3 regions of the Paenibacillus sp. FSL K6-2859 genome follow, and region 3 is predicted to be linked to each of the others. Evidence: a T-box and tRNA genes for the amino acid it is inferred to sense, from the RefSeq annotation. Region 3 holds a T-box; the other regions hold tRNA genes.
The links. The T-box of region 3 lies ahead of ileS (isoleucine--tRNA ligase). A T-box ahead of a tRNA ligase gene usually reads a tRNA of that ligase, here a tRNA-Ile.

Region 1 (5,242 bases), 960 kb from region 3:
TTCGGTTCATAGCTTCGGGTTACCCCTAACCACTCCCCTTAACCTTCCAGCACCGGGCAGGCGTCAGCCCGTATACTTCGCCTTGCGGCTTCGCACAGACCTGTGTTTTTGCTAAACAGTCGCTTGGGCCTTTTCACTGCGGCCCCCTCGTGCTATTCACACTACCGGGGCACCCCTTCTCCCGAAGTTACGGGGTCATTTTGCCGAGTTCCTTAACGAGAGTTCTTCCGCGCGCCTTAGAATTCTCTTCTCGCCTACCTGTGTCGGTTTGCGGTACGGGCACCTTCTCCTGGCTAGAGGCTTTTCTTGGCAGTGTGAGATCATGACCTTCGCTACTGTAATTTTCGCTCCCCATCACAGCCCAGCCTTAACGATGTGCGGATTTGCCTACACATCAGCCTCACTGCTTAGACGGACATATCCATCAGTCCGCGTCACTACCCTCCTGCGTCACCCCATCGCTCATAGCGGATTACGGTGGTACAGTAATTTCAAACTGTTGTCCTTCGACTACGCCTTTCGGCCTCGCCTTAGGTCCCGACTTACCCTGAGCGGACGAGCCTTCCTCAGGAAACCTTGGGCTTTCGGCGGATCAGATTCTCACTGATCTTTTCGTTACTCATACCGGCATTCTCACTTGTATGCTGTCCAGCGCTCCTTACGGTACACCTTCAACCCACATACAACGCTCCCCTACCCCAGATACATACGTATCTAGCCATAGCTTCGGTGGTGTGTTTAGCCCCGTTACATTTTCGGCGCAGAGTCACTCGACCAGTGAGCTATTACGCACTCTTTCAATGGTGGCTGCTTCTAAGCCAACATCCTGGTTGTCTGTGCAACTCCACATCCTTTCCCACTTAACACACACTTGGGGACCTTAGCTGATGGTCTGGGCTGTTTCCCTTTTGACAATGGATCTTAGCACTCACTGTCTGACTCCCGGCAATAAGTATATGGCATTCGGAGTTTGACTGAGCTTGGTAATCCTTGCGGACCCCGCACCCAATCAGTGCTCTACCTCCACTACTCTTATACCGAGGCTAGCCCTAAAGCTATTTCGGGGAGAACCAGCTATCTCCGAGTTCGATTGGAATTTCTCCGCTACCCCCACCTCATCCCCGCATTTTTCAACATGCGTGGGTTCGGGCCTCCAGTGCGTGTTACCGCACCTTCACCCTGGACAGGGGTAGATCACACGGTTTCGGGTCTACGTCCACATACTAAATCGCCCTATTCAGACTCGCTTTCGCTGCGGCTCCGTCTTCTCGACTTAACCTTGCATGTTAAACGTAACTCGCCGGTTCATTCTACAAAAGGCACGCCATCACCCATTAATAGGGCTCTGACTTTTTGTAAGCACACGGTTTCAGGTTCTATTTCACTCCCCTTCCGGGGTGCTTTTCACCTTTCCCTCACGGTACTGTTTCACTATCGGTCGCCAGGTAGTATTTAGCCTTAGCAGATGGTCCTGCTGGATTCATACGGGGTTTCACGTGCCCCGCACTACTCGGGATCCGTCTCGGAGAGAACACAGTTTAGGCTACAGGGCTTTTACCTCTATCGCGGGCCTTTCCAGACCTCTTCGCCTACCATATTCCTTTGTAACTCCATGTGAGACGTCCCACAACCCCTAAGAGCAAGCTCTTAGGTTTAGGCTGTTCCGCGTTCGCTCGCCGCTACTGACGGAATCACTATTGTTTTCTCTTCCTCAGGGTACTTAGATGTTTCAGTTCCCCTGGTCTGCCTCTACATCTCCTATGTGTTCAGAGATGAGTAACTGCGAATTACCACAGCTGGGTTTCCCCATTCGGACACCCCCGGATCAAAGCTTGCTTACAGCTCCCCGAGGCAGTTTCGTTGTTCGCCACGTCCTTCGTCGGCTCCTGGCGCCTAGGCATCCTCCGTGTGCTCTTATTAGCTTAACCAATCGCTCTGGTTATTGGCTTATTCGCTCATCTTGTTTTAAACAGCGCTCTCGAATAAATCCGTTCGCATTTCTATTTAAAGCCAAAAGTCGCTTACAATCCAAAACCTTCGCTCAGCATCACTATTAATTCTTCACTTGTTTACACAAGTTTAGCTTAAAAGATGTTCTAAAACGCAAATTCGTTTCGGTATCCAGTTTTCAAGGATCAATGTTTAAAGAAGGTATTAAATTAAAATTATGGTGGAGCCAAGCGGGATCGAACCGCTGACCTCCTGCTTGCAAGGCAGGCGCTCTCCCAGCTGAGCTATGGCCCCATAAAAGATATAAAGTTATATGGTGGGCCTTGGTGGACTCGAACCACCGACCTCACCCTTATCAGAGGTGCGCTCTAACCAACTGAGCTAAAAGCCCATATAACATTGTGAATCAACCAAAGAATGGTTGTCCGCTTGGCGGCGTCCTACTCTCCCAGGACCCTTCGGTCCAAGTACCATCGGCGCTGGAGGGCTTAACGGTCGTGTTCGGGATGGGTACGTGTGGAACCCCTCCGCTATCGCCACCAAACGTATATGAAAGAGACTTACTCTTTCAAAACTGAACACGAGTGAGTGTTCGAACCCGAAGGTTCTATTGTGGAAGCTTAGCTTCCGATTTGAATGTCTTCATTGCAGAAGACGATTCTCCATAGAAAGGAGGTGATCCAGCCGCACCTTCCGATACGGCTACCTTGTTACGACTTCACCCCAATCATCTACCCCACCTTCGGCGGCTGGCTCCCTTGCGGGTTACCCCACCGACTTCGGGTGTTGTAAACTCTCGTGGTGTGACGGGCGGTGTGTACAAGACCCGGGAACGTATTCACCGCGGCATGCTGATCCGCGATTACTAGCAATTCCGACTTCATGCAGGCGAGTTGCAGCCTGCAATCCGAACTGAGACCGGCTTTGATGGGATTGGCTTCACCTCGCGGCTTCGCTTCCCGTTGTACCGGCCATTGTAGTACGTGTGTAGCCCAGGTCATAAGGGGCATGATGATTTGACGTCATCCCCACCTTCCTCCGGTTTGTCACCGGCAGTCACTCTAGAGTGCCCAACTTTACTTGCTGGCAACTAAAGTTAAGGGTTGCGCTCGTTGCGGGACTTAACCCAACATCTCACGACACGAGCTGACGACAACCATGCACCACCTGTCTCCTCTGTCCCGAAGGCCGCCACTATCTCTAGTGGATTCAGAGGGATGTCAAGACCTGGTAAGGTTCTTCGCGTTGCTTCGAATTAAACCACATACTCCACTGCTTGTGCGGGTCCCCGTCAATTCCTTTGAGTTTCAGTCTTGCGACCGTACTCCCCAGGCGGAGTGCTTACTGTGTTAACTTCGGCACCAAGGGTATCGAAACCCCTAACACCTAGCACTCATCGTTTACGGCGTGGACTACCAGGGTATCTAATCCTGTTTGCTCCCCACGCTTTCGCGCCTCAGCGTCAGTTACAGCCCAGAAAGTCGCCTTCGCCACTGGTGTTCCTCCACATATCTACGCATTTCACCGCTACACGTGGAATTCCACTTTCCTCTTCTGTACTCAAGTCACCCAGTTTCCAGTGCGACCTCAGGTTGAGCCCAAGGTTTAAACACCAGACTTAAATGACCGCCTGCGCGCGCTTTACGCCCAATAATTCCGGACAACGCTTGCCCCCTACGTATTACCGCGGCTGCTGGCACGTAGTTAGCCGGGGCTTTCTTCTCAGGTACCGTCACTCCGGTAGCAGTTACTCTACCGGACGTTCTTCCCTGGCAACAGAGCTTTACGATCCGAAAACCTTCATCACTCACGCGGCGTTGCTCCGTCAGACTTTCGTCCATTGCGGAAGATTCCCTACTGCTGCCTCCCGTAGGAGTCTGGGCCGTGTCTCAGTCCCAGTGTGGCCGTTCACCCTCTCAGGTCGGCTACGCATCGTCGCCTTGGTGGGCCGTTACCCCACCAACTAGCTAATGCGCCGCAGGCCCATCCCTCAGTGACAGATTGCTCCGTCTTTCATTCTTTCTTCAGGAGAAAAAAGAAATTATCCGGTATTAGCTACCGTTTCCGGTAGTTATCCCAGTCTAAGGGGCAGGTTGCCTACGTGTTACTCACCCGTCCGCCGCTAAGTTATTTTGAAAGCAAGCTTTCAAAATAACTCCGCTCGACTTGCATGTATTAGGCACGCCGCCAGCGTTCGTCCTGAGCCAGGATCAAACTCTCCAATTAGTATTGAAAAGAGCGATATGCTCATTTTGAAACATCTGACGAGAAAATTAATTCTCTAATTTTGGATTTCACTTTCGTGATTTCCCACTCACTCGTTGTTCAGTTTTCAAAGATCAATGTCTCTCATTTCGTCGTCGTTGTTTGTCAGCGGCGACCTTTATAATATATCACAGTGTTTCATTGTTTGGCAAGTCTTTTTTTTGAAAAAGTTTTTTTCAATTTTTCTTGCCTTTCGCTTCCCTTTTACACAAGCAAAAGGAGCGCGAGATATAATTTATCACGAGCACTCCTTTTTAGTCAAGCTATTTTATTAAAAAATCTTAAATTCATATAAGACTCTTGCATTTACCGCCTATCCTTAGTGTTTATACTGAGAAGAACGTCCACCCCACGCATACTTGGAAAGTTCTTTCTGAGGAGCAAAACGAGCATACATACGAAATACAGTCTTATATCTATTGGCGATGGCATGCCTGATATTTTGGTCCAAGCGCTGATCGCTCAAATCTAACAGCATCTCATCAAGTTCTTTCCGCAAAACATAATCCAGTTCCTTGCATTCTTTTTCGTTGAACAACATTCCCAACATATGCTTGGCCTCCTTCATGAAGTTGCAAGTAACACATTCACTAAAACCCAAAACCCCTTGTACATAATTAGTTAGTCCATCTCATGGAGAAAGCTGCCTTAAGATCCTACTACACTAGATTAACCGGAGTACTCTTTTTATAACCATAATTATTAAAAATTCCCTTTATGGTTTCTCCACGATTATATACTTCTGACCTTTAGGCAATCCTTGGATGAATGGTTTTAATGGTATGCTCCATTCCCGGAAGTTTTATGATAAAAGCGAAAAAGTAATTGTACTTTCAATGATGGCAGCTACAAATAACAGGATTACTGTCCAAATAGATGCTGTAAGTGTTTGACGCATGAATGAAGTCCAGTCTACACCTCTGTTCTCTTTTTTAGTGGATGAGCTAAATATACTTGAAAGTACTTTCCCACCGAACTGAAGTCCAAATGCACAAGCAATAATGATCGCTGGAATCTCTATAATCCC
Region 2 (5,242 bases), 5.1 Mb from region 3:
GACCTGAGAGGGTGAACGGCCACACTGGGACTGAGACACGGCCCAGACTCCTACGGGAGGCAGCAGTAGGGAATCTTCCGCAATGGACGAAAGTCTGACGGAGCAACGCCGCGTGAGTGATGAAGGTTTTCGGATCGTAAAGCTCTGTTGCCAGGGAAGAACGTCCGGTAGAGTAACTGCTACCGGAGTGACGGTACCTGAGAAGAAAGCCCCGGCTAACTACGTGCCAGCAGCCGCGGTAATACGTAGGGGGCAAGCGTTGTCCGGAATTATTGGGCGTAAAGCGCGCGCAGGCGGTCATTTAAGTCTGGTGTTTAAACCTTGGGCTCAACCTGAGGTCGCACTGGAAACTGGGTGACTTGAGTACAGAAGAGGAAAGTGGAATTCCACGTGTAGCGGTGAAATGCGTAGATATGTGGAGGAACACCAGTGGCGAAGGCGACTTTCTGGGCTGTAACTGACGCTGAGGCGCGAAAGCGTGGGGAGCAAACAGGATTAGATACCCTGGTAGTCCACGCCGTAAACGATGAGTGCTAGGTGTTAGGGGTTTCGATACCCTTGGTGCCGAAGTTAACACAGTAAGCACTCCGCCTGGGGAGTACGGTCGCAAGACTGAAACTCAAAGGAATTGACGGGGACCCGCACAAGCAGTGGAGTATGTGGTTTAATTCGAAGCAACGCGAAGAACCTTACCAGGTCTTGACATCCCTCTGAATCCACTAGAGATAGTGGCGGCCTTCGGGACAGAGGAGACAGGTGGTGCATGGTTGTCGTCAGCTCGTGTCGTGAGATGTTGGGTTAAGTCCCGCAACGAGCGCAACCCTTAACTTTAGTTGCCAGCAAGTAAAGTTGGGCACTCTAGAGTGACTGCCGGTGACAAACCGGAGGAAGGTGGGGATGACGTCAAATCATCATGCCCCTTATGACCTGGGCTACACACGTACTACAATGGCCGGTACAACGGGAAGCGAAGCCGCGAGGTGAAGCCAATCCCATCAAAGCCGGTCTCAGTTCGGATTGCAGGCTGCAACTCGCCTGCATGAAGTCGGAATTGCTAGTAATCGCGGATCAGCATGCCGCGGTGAATACGTTCCCGGGTCTTGTACACACCGCCCGTCACACCACGAGAGTTTACAACACCCGAAGTCGGTGGGGTAACCCGCAAGGGAGCCAGCCGCCGAAGGTGGGGTAGATGATTGGGGTGAAGTCGTAACAAGGTAGCCGTATCGGAAGGTGCGGCTGGATCACCTCCTTTCTATGGAGAATCGTCTTCTGCAATGAAGACATTCAAATCGGAAGTTAAACTTCCAAAATAGGACCTTTGGGTTCGAACACTCACTCGTGTTCAGTTTTGAAAGAGCAAGTCTCTTTCGTATGCGTTTGGTGGCGATAGCGGAGGGGTTCCACACGTACCCATCCCGAACACGACCGTTAAGCCCTCCAGCGCCGATGGTACTTGGACCGAAGGGTCCTGGGAGAGTAGGACGCCGCCAAGCGGACAACCATTATTTGGTTGATTCACAATGTTATATATGTTATATGGGCTTTTAGCTCAGTTGGTTAGAGCGCACCTCTGATAAGGGTGAGGTCGGTGGTTCGAGTCCACCAAGGCCCACCATATGACATTATAGAGTAACGAGGCCTCCGAAAAGTAATCGGAATTAGCTTCGAAGCTACACTTCACTTTTTGGAGTGAATTTCATGGGGCCATAGCTCAGCTGGGAGAGCGCCTGCCTTGCAAGCAGGAGGTCAGCGGTTCGATCCCGCTTGGCTCCACCATAATTTTAATTCAATACCTTCTTTAAACTTGATCCTTGAAAACTGGATACCGAAACGAATTTGCGTTTTAGAACATCTTTTAGCAACTTGTGCAAACAAGTAAATGTTATTAGTGAGATGATTCCAAGAGAAATGTCATTGTATGATATTTTCCTACGGAAAAATCAAGGTTAAGCTAATAAGAGCACACGGAGGATGCCTAGGCGCCAGGAGCCGACGAAGGACGTGGCGAACAACGAAACTGCCTCGGGGAGCTGTAAGCAAGCTTTGATCCGGGGGTGTCCGAATGGGGAAACCCAGCTGTGGTAATTCGCAGTTACTCATCTCTGAACACATAGGAGATGTAGAGGCAGACCAGGGGAACTGAAACATCTAAGTACCCTGAGGAAGAGAAAACAATAGTGATTCCGTCAGTAGCGGCGAGCGAACGCGGAACAGCCTAAACCTAAGAGCTTGCTCTTAGGGGTTGTGGGACGTCTCACATGGAGTTACAAAGGAATATGGTAGGTGAAGAGGTCTGGAAAGGCCCGCGATAGAGGTAAAAGCCCTGTAACCTAAACTGTGTTCTCTCCGAGACGGATCCCGAGTAGTGCGGGGCACGTGAAACCCCGTATGAATCCAGCAGGACCATCTGCTAAGGCTAAATACTACCTGGCGACCGATAGTGAAACAGTACCGTGAGGGAAAGGTGAAAAGCACCCCGGAAGGGGAGTGAAATAGAACCTGAAACCGTGTGCTTACAAAAAGTCAGAGCCCTATTAATGGGTGATGGCGTGCCTTTTGTAGAATGAACCGGCGAGTTACGTTTAACATGCAAGGTTAAGTCGAGAAGACGGAGCCGCAGCGAAAGCGAGTCTGAATAGGGCGAATGAGTATGTGGACGTAGACCCGAAACCGTGTGATCTACCCCTGTCCAGGGTGAAGGTGCGGTAACACGCACTGGAGGCCCGAACCCACGCATGTTGAAAAATGCGGGGATGAGGTGGGGGTAGCGGAGAAATTCCAATCGAACTCGGAGATAGCTGGTTCTCCCCGAAATAGCTTTAGGGCTAGCCTCGGTATAAGAGTAGTGGAGGTAGAGCACTGATTGGGTGCGGGGTCCGCAAGGATTACCAAGCTCAGTCAAACTCCGAATGCCATATACTTATTGCCGGGAGTCAGACAGTGAGTGCTAAGATCCATTGTCAAAAGGGAAACAGCCCAGACCATCAGCTAAGGTCCCCAAGTGTGTGTTAAGTGGGAAAGGATGTGGAGTTGCACAGACAACCAGGATGTTGGCTTAGAAGCAGCCACCATTGAAAGAGTGCGTAATAGCTCACTGGTCGAGTGACTCTGCGCCGAAAATGTAACGGGGCTAAACACACCACCGAAGCTATGGCTAGATACGTATGTATCTGGGGTAGGGGAGCGTTGTATGTGGGTTGAAGGTGTACCGTAAGGAGCGCTGGACAGCATACAAGTGAGAATGCCGGTATGAGTAACGAAAAGATCAGTGAGAATCTGATCCGCCGAAAGCCCAAGGTTTCCTGAGGAAGGCTCGTCCGCTCAGGGTAAGTCGGGACCTAAGGCGAGGCCGAAAGGCGTAGTCGAAGGACAACAGTTTGAAATTACTGTACCACCGTAATCCGCTATGAGCGATGGGGTGACGCAGGAGGGTAGTGACGCGGACTGATGGATATGTCCGTCTAAGCAGTGAGGCTGATGTGTAGGCAAATCCGCACATCGTTAAGGCTGGGCTGTGATGGGGAGCGAAAATTACAGTAGCGAAGGTCATGATCTCACACTGCCAAGAAAAGCCTCTAGCCAGGAGAAGGTGCCCGTACCGCAAACCGACACAGGTAGGCGAGAAGAGAATTCTAAGGCGCGCGGAAGAACTCTCGTTAAGGAACTCGGCAAAATGACCCCGTAACTTCGGGAGAAGGGGTGCCCCGGTAGTGTGAATAGCACGAGGGGGCCGCAGTGAAAAGGCCCAAGCGACTGTTTAGCAAAAACACAGGTCTGTGCGAAGCCGCAAGGCGAAGTATACGGGCTGACGCCTGCCCGGTGCTGGAAGGTTAAGGGGAGTGGTTAGGGGTAACCCGAAGCTATGAACCGAAGCCCCAGTAAACGGCGGCCGTAACTATAACGGTCCTAAGGTAGCGAAATTCCTTGTCAGGTAAATTCTGACCCGCACGAATGGCGTAACGACTTGGGCGCTGTCTCAACGAGAGATCCGGTGAAATTTTAATACCTGTGAAGATGCAGGTTACCCGCGACAAGACGGAAAGACCCCATGGAGCTTTACTGCAGCTTGATATTGAATTTGGGTACGATCTGTACAGGATAGGTGGGAGCCGTAGAAATCGGAGCGCAAGCTTCGGTGGAGGCGCCGTTGGGATACCACCCTGATCGTATCTAGGTTCTAACCTAGTACCGTAATCCGGTACGGGGACCGTGTCAGGCGGGCAGTTTGACTGGGGCGGTCGCCTCCTAAAGAGTAACGGAGGCGTTCCAAGGTTCCCTCAGAATGGTTGGAAATCATTCGAAGAGTGCAAAGGCATAAGGGAGCTTGACTGCGAGACCTACAAGTCGAGCAGGGACGAAAGTCGGACTTAGTGATCCGGTGGTACCGCATGGAAGGGCCATCGCTCAACGGATAAAAGCTACCCTGGGGATAACAGGCTTATCTCCCCCAAGAGTCCACATCGACGGGGAGGTTTGGCACCTCGATGTCGGCTCATCGCATCCTGGGGCTGAAGTAGGTCCCAAGGGTTGGGCTGTTCGCCCATTAAAGCGGTACGCGAGCTGGGTTCAGAACGTCGTGAGACAGTTCGGTCCCTATCTGTCGTGGGCGCAGGAAATTTGAGAGGAGCTGTCCTTAGTACGAGAGGACCGGGATGGACGTACCGCTGGTGCATCAGTTGTTCCGCCAGGAGCATGGCTGAGTAGCTACGTACGGACGGGATAAGCGCTGAAAGCATCTAAGCGTGAAGCCCCCCTCAAGATGAGATTTCCCAATTAGTAAGACCCCTTGAAGACGACGAGGTAGATAGGTTGGAGGTGGAAGTGCAGTAATGCATGGAGCTGACCAATACTAATCGGTCGAGGGCTTATCCTATACTTAAAACGCAAATTCAATTCGGATTCAGTTTTCAGGGAGTCAAATTCCTGTTTGGATTGCTGTGGTACTGATATCGTTTGGAGAGATACCCAAGTGGCTATAAGGGGACCCTCTGCTAAGGGGTTAGACTGCGTAAGCGGTGCGTGGGTTCGAATCCCACTCTCTCCGCCATTTTCAATCCATAGCATTTCTAATTATTGTGGCGGTGTAGCTCAGCTGGCTAGAGCGTACGGTTCATACCCGTGAGGTCGGGGGTTCGATCCCCTTCGCCGCTACCATAATACCTGGAGGCTTAGCTCAGCTGGGAGAGCATCTGCCTTACAAGCAGAGGGTCGGGGGTTCGATCCCCTCAGCCTCCACCAT
Region 3 (5,242 bases):
TGACACAGATGAGAACAAATACATGCTAAACTTGAAAGAAATGAATCGACGCATTATGATTAAAGCAGGAATATTGCCGACTCATATCGAATGTACTTCTTGGTGTACAAGCTGTAATCAAGATTTGTTCTTTTCTTATCGTAAAGAAAATGGGGTTACAGGCAGGATGACGAGCTGGATCGGAATAAAGGAGAGTTGAAAGTTGGCTTTAACACTGCAGGAGAGAATTGCTGAAGTAGAGGAACGTGTAGCACGTGCCTGCGCGGCAAGCGGCCGGGATCGAAATGACGTCAAGGTAATTGCAGTGACGAAATATGTTTCTCTGGAAATGGTGTCCTCCGTATTGGAGGCAGGCCTAGAGCATATTGCCGAGAGTCGCTGGCAGGATGCTGAGCACAAATGGAAGGTTTTAGGGGACCAAGGGACATGGCATTTTATCGGGCATTTGCAGACCAATAAGGTTAAAGACGTTATTGGCAAGTTTCAATATATACACTCTTTAGACCGGATATCCCTGGCGCAAGAATTACACAAAAAGGCGATTGCCGCAGATCAAGAAGTGAATGTCTTTCTTCAAGTAAACATCTCTGGAGAAGATACGAAATTTGGTCTGTCGCCTGAGGCGGTACCGGGATTTTTGCGTGAAATTGCCAGTCTCGACCGTGTAAAAGTAATTGGACTAATGACGATGGCACCTTTAGAAGGTGATCCGGAGCTTACCCGCCCTGTATTTCGCGGACTTCGTGAGCTGCGCGATGCGCTCAATCAACTTGCTTTGACACCTGAGCCGATTACGGAGTTATCCATGGGAATGTCGAATGATTTTGAAGTGGCGATACAGGAAGGAGCCACCTGGGTACGCCTAGGTACGGTGTTAGTAGGCCATTAGGAGGGATCGTGATGAGCGTTATGAACCGATTTATGAGTTTTTTGGGCTTGCAGGAGGAAGAGGAAATTGTGGAGCGGGAGCGTATTTCCCAAGATGAGGATGAATATGAGCCAGCCCCTGTCGAAACCCGCAAAAATCAAAGGGGCAACGTTGTCAGTATCCATTCGCAGAAGAATGTAAAAGTTGTACTCTATGAGCCGCGTTCGTACGATGAGGCACAGGAAATTGCGGACCATCTCCGTTCTCACCGGACGGTAGTGATTAATCTTCAGCGTGTCCGTAATGATCAGGCAATGAGAATTATTGATTTTCTTAGCGGAACCGTTTATGCCCTTGGGGGAGGAATCTCTAAAATTGGGGGCAATATATTTATGTGCACGCCAGATACCGTTGAAATTCAAGGTGCCATTACAGAAATCCTAGGTGACGATCCAGACTATAACAGAATGAGGTGAATGAGCTTTGCTCCAAATTGATTACATTATTGATATGCTGTTTAATATTTATTTTTACATGATTATTTTCTACGTACTGATGTCGTGGTTACCAAATGTTCGTGAGAACTTTATCGGAGAACTGCTGAGCAAGCTTGTTGAGCCGTATTTGACACCATTTCGTCGGTTTATTCCGCCACTCTTTGGTACGCTTGATATTTCCCCGATCATAGCACTGCTTGTCTTAGAATTTGCGGCAGGTGGACTCAAATCCATTTTGCACTTAATTTTTTAGGCAGAAGTGATGAAGACAGAAGTTTACGGGCATTTTCATCCCGATGAAAGACAATTTGTGGACAAGGCTTGGGAATGGGTTACCCATGCTGGAGAATATCATGAGACGAAACTGACCGAATTTCTAGATCCGCGCCAAGGATTTATTCTGCAAAGTCTCGTCAATCGGCATCCAGATGTTATCGTCAGATGGGAAGGCGGCCACCCTGAGGCAGAGCGGAAGCGAGCACTCATTGCGCCTGATTATCGTGATCTGGAACATGAGGACATGGAGCTGAAGGTTCTTGCGATAACCTCTGGTGAGCAAAAGTTTCTGGCGCTAGAGCATGGGGACTACATGGGCTCTATTCTGGGTGTTGGAGTAAAACGTGGCAAAATCGGTGATATTCATGTTCTGGACGATGGTTGTCATGTGGTAGTAGCTGCTGATATTGCAGATTATTTAGCCATGAATTTAACTGGAGTTCATCGAATACAGGTGAGCACGGAGGTACTGCCACTTTCTGCCTTGCGTAATAGTGAGGTGAAGCTGGAAATGATGGATTTGACTGTAGCGTCCCTACGATTGGATGGCATTGCCGCAGATGTAACACGGCTTAGCCGAAGCAAAATTCTTGCTCCCATCAAGGCTGGACGCGTTCGGGTAAATTGGAAAGTGGAAGAAGACCCTTCCTGCGGACTTAAAGATGGTGACATGGTATCTATTCAAGGATTTGGTCGATTCAAGGTTCTAGAGGTCGGTAGTTTGACGAAAAAGGGCCGATACCGTGTTCAGGTTGGTAAATTTGTGTGAATCCCTTGCAGGAATCCGGCTTTACTTGTCGAAATTGATTATTTCGAGGGAATCAAACATTTTTAAAGCAGGACGCCGATATTTTATAGAAGAGGCGAACCATGAATGGCAGTTGGAGCGTTGATATAATCCTCTGCCTTTACTTGAAGTACAGTCTTGCTTCTTTGTCTGCTGCGCAGGGTTGGTTCAGAGACTTAGAAGGTCCGAAATTTCTAGGAGGTGCACAGCATGCCATTAACACCGCTCGATATACATAACAAGGAGTTCTCTCGGAGACTTCGCGGTTATGATGAGGACGAGGTCAACGAATTTCTGGATCAAGTCATTAAGGATTACGAAAGTGTCATCCGTGAGAACAAAGAGCTGCAGAATCAGCTTTTGTCCATTCAAGAGCGTTTAGATCATTTTGTGAATATTGAAGAGAGTTTATCGAAAACGATCTTAGTCGCTCAGGAAGCGGCGGATGATGTGAAGAACAACTCCAAGAAGGAATCGCAGCTCATTATCAAGGAAGCGGAAAAGAACGCGGATCGGATTATTAACGAAGCGTTATCCAAATCCCGTAAGGTTGCTATTGAGACTGAAGAATTGCGCAAGCAAGCTTCGATCTATCGCACTCGTTTTCGCACATTGGTGGAAGCACAGCTTGAGCTGTTGTCTCAGGATGACTGGAATGCCTTGGAGAGTCGTGAGGCAAGCGAGAGCGTAACTTTTAAGGATGATGTTCTACATCGTATCTGATGCATTATGACGATTGAATGCTGATTTGGTGTGTGATTAGGCCAGATCTGGGGCTTAATGGTCTTCGATCAGATTAGAGGGAATTCCCTCTAATTTATAATTTCATGCTAAATCGGCTAAATAGAGGGAGTTATTCCCTCTATTTTTATTTTCCGCTAAAATCGATCATAATAAAGTATTCAGCCTACACTGGTATACTCCTAATTGCGGATTTCGCTAGCGGTTGTTGACATTTAGACTTAAAAAGTCTATAAATAGAACATATCTGTATAATGTTTATATGTATTCGATGACGGGACAAGTACGACAAGGTAACGTTCTCCAGAGAGTCGGCGATTGCTGAGAGCCGATTGTTCGAACCCTGCCGGAAGATCTTCCCCTAGAAGTTAAGCTGAAGCGTTGATCGTGCGTAAGCTTAGCCGTCTGCCGGACGTTACACCGGACCTGTGCATGAGATTTACGCACAGGACTGAGATTGTGCTGAATACATTCCCCTTAAGGATGTGCTCATGCGCAGAATTAGGGTGGTATCGCGAGCGTTGTCTCGCCCCTTTGGGGGTGGGATGACGCTTATTTTGTTGTTCCGGGGTGGCCATCCCCCTAAATCCCCCTTTCTAAGGGGGACCCCAAGGGCTGCCGCCCTCTGGACACCGGCAATGTAAAGCCTCGTGCATATAGGTACGGTGGTGGAAGCGAACGGACTCATGTGGCTGAAGGAGCGGCCCTTCTTAGGCTCCCCTGGCGGGTTAGCCTGCGGGGCCTTCACTGCTAGAGCAGACCGGCGTTTCACTCGCCGCTCCATGTGGCACCCCGAGCCAGTGCTGCCCTACGGGATCGCGGCTCGGATGCCTGAGATAAAGCGTGCCGCTTACGGCTTTACAGACTAAACCATGAAAGGATTGACCATCACATGCAAAAAGTAGATGTCAAAGAAAAAGCGCGGGCAAGAGATGTCCGCATACTGAAGAAATGGAGCGACGAAAATACGTTCCGTAAATCCATGGAGAATCGTGAAGGACGTCCGAACTATGTATTTTACGAAGGTCCTCCTACAGCCAATGGTGCTCCGCATATCGGGCACGTGCTGGGCCGTGTAATCAAGGATTTCATCGGTCGTTACCAAACGATGAAAGGCTACCGCGTGGTTCGTAAAGCCGGCTGGGATACACATGGTCTGCCAGTAGAACTAGGTGTACAAAAGAAGCTTGGCATCTCCGGCAAACAAGAGATCGAGGAATATGGCGTAGAAAAATTCATTCAGGAATGTAAAGACAGCGTCTTTGGTTATGAGAAGCAATGGCGCGAGTTTACTGAGGGTATCGGATACTGGACGGATCTGGATAATCCTTACGTAACTTTGGATAACACGTATATCGAGAGCGTGTGGAACATCTTGGCTACTGTGCATGACAAAGGATTGCTCTACCGCGGACACCGCGTTAGTCCTTACTGCCCTAGCTGCCAGACTACCCTAAGCTCCCATGAAGTAGCCCAAGGCTACAAGACCGTCAAGGATCTCAGTGCGACTGCAAAGTTCAAACTGGATGACAGTGGAGACTACGTACTAGCTTGGACGACTACACCTTGGACGCTGCCAGCGCATATGGCATTAGCCATGAACCCTGACATGGACTATGTACGTGTACAACAAGAAGATGGTATCTACATTGTTGCCAAAAATTTGGTGGAGGAAGTAATGAAAGGCGAGCACACAGTCCTTTCTACACATAAAGGTTCCGAGTTTATCGGCAAAACTTACGCTCCTCCATTCGGATACATCAAGGCAGAGAAAAGCAATGTCATCGTAGGTGCTTCCTTCGTTACAGATTCCAGTGGTACAGGGATTGTTCACATGGCACCAGCGCATGGCGAAGATGACTACAAGACTTGCCGCGAGAACGGCATCAGCTTCGTGAACGTGGTTGATAACTCCGGTAAGTATACGGATGTAGTGTCTGATTTTGCTGGACGCTTCGTGAAGGATTGCGATTTGGATATCGTTAAAGCTTTGTCTGAAAAAGGACTGCTTTACGGCAAAGAAAAATACGAGCACAGCTATCCGTTCTGCTGGCGTTGTGATACACCACTCTT

Region 1: it encodes a tRNA-Ile, which carries the amino acid that the T-box ahead of ileS (isoleucine--tRNA ligase) is inferred to sense. The anticodon was not compared.
Region 2: it encodes a tRNA-Ile, which carries the amino acid that the T-box ahead of ileS (isoleucine--tRNA ligase) is inferred to sense. The anticodon was not compared.

The regions. Positions count from the first base shown of each region.
Region 1 is NZ_JBBOYU010000001.1:6,185,126-6,190,367, forward strand. It holds rRNA gene MHB64_RS27605 (23S ribosomal RNA) at 1-1,928, opposite strand, end outside; tRNA gene MHB64_RS27610 (tRNA-Ala) at 2,169-2,244, opposite strand; tRNA gene MHB64_RS27615 (tRNA-Ile) at 2,265-2,341, opposite strand; rRNA gene rrf (5S ribosomal RNA) at 2,378-2,494, opposite strand; rRNA gene MHB64_RS27625 (16S ribosomal RNA) at 2,619-4,176, opposite strand; gene MHB64_RS27630 (hypothetical protein) at 4,535-4,765, opposite strand; gene MHB64_RS27635 (stage II sporulation protein M) at 5,018-5,242, opposite strand, start outside.
Region 2 is NZ_JBBOYU010000001.1:140,759-146,000, forward strand. It holds rRNA gene MHB64_RS00665 (16S ribosomal RNA) at 1-1,255, shown strand, start outside; rRNA gene rrf (5S ribosomal RNA) at 1,380-1,496, shown strand; tRNA gene MHB64_RS00675 (tRNA-Ile) at 1,542-1,618, shown strand; tRNA gene MHB64_RS00680 (tRNA-Ala) at 1,704-1,779, shown strand; rRNA gene MHB64_RS00685 (23S ribosomal RNA) at 1,948-4,876, shown strand; tRNA gene MHB64_RS00690 (tRNA-Ser) at 4,959-5,050, shown strand; tRNA gene MHB64_RS00695 (tRNA-Met) at 5,081-5,157, shown strand; tRNA gene MHB64_RS00700 (tRNA-Val) at 5,166-5,241, shown strand.
Region 3 is NZ_JBBOYU010000001.1:5,225,963-5,231,204, reverse strand. It holds gene pgeF (peptidoglycan editing factor PgeF) at 1-199, shown strand, start outside; gene MHB64_RS23405 (YggS family pyridoxal phosphate-dependent enzyme) at 203-889, shown strand; gene MHB64_RS23400 (cell division protein SepF) at 901-1,344, shown strand; gene MHB64_RS23395 (YggT family protein) at 1,379-1,618, shown strand; gene MHB64_RS23390 (YlmH family RNA-binding protein) at 1,628-2,410, shown strand; gene MHB64_RS23385 (DivIVA domain-containing protein) at 2,639-3,151, shown strand; T-box leader at 3,432-3,706, shown strand; gene ileS (isoleucine--tRNA ligase) at 4,062-5,242, shown strand, end outside.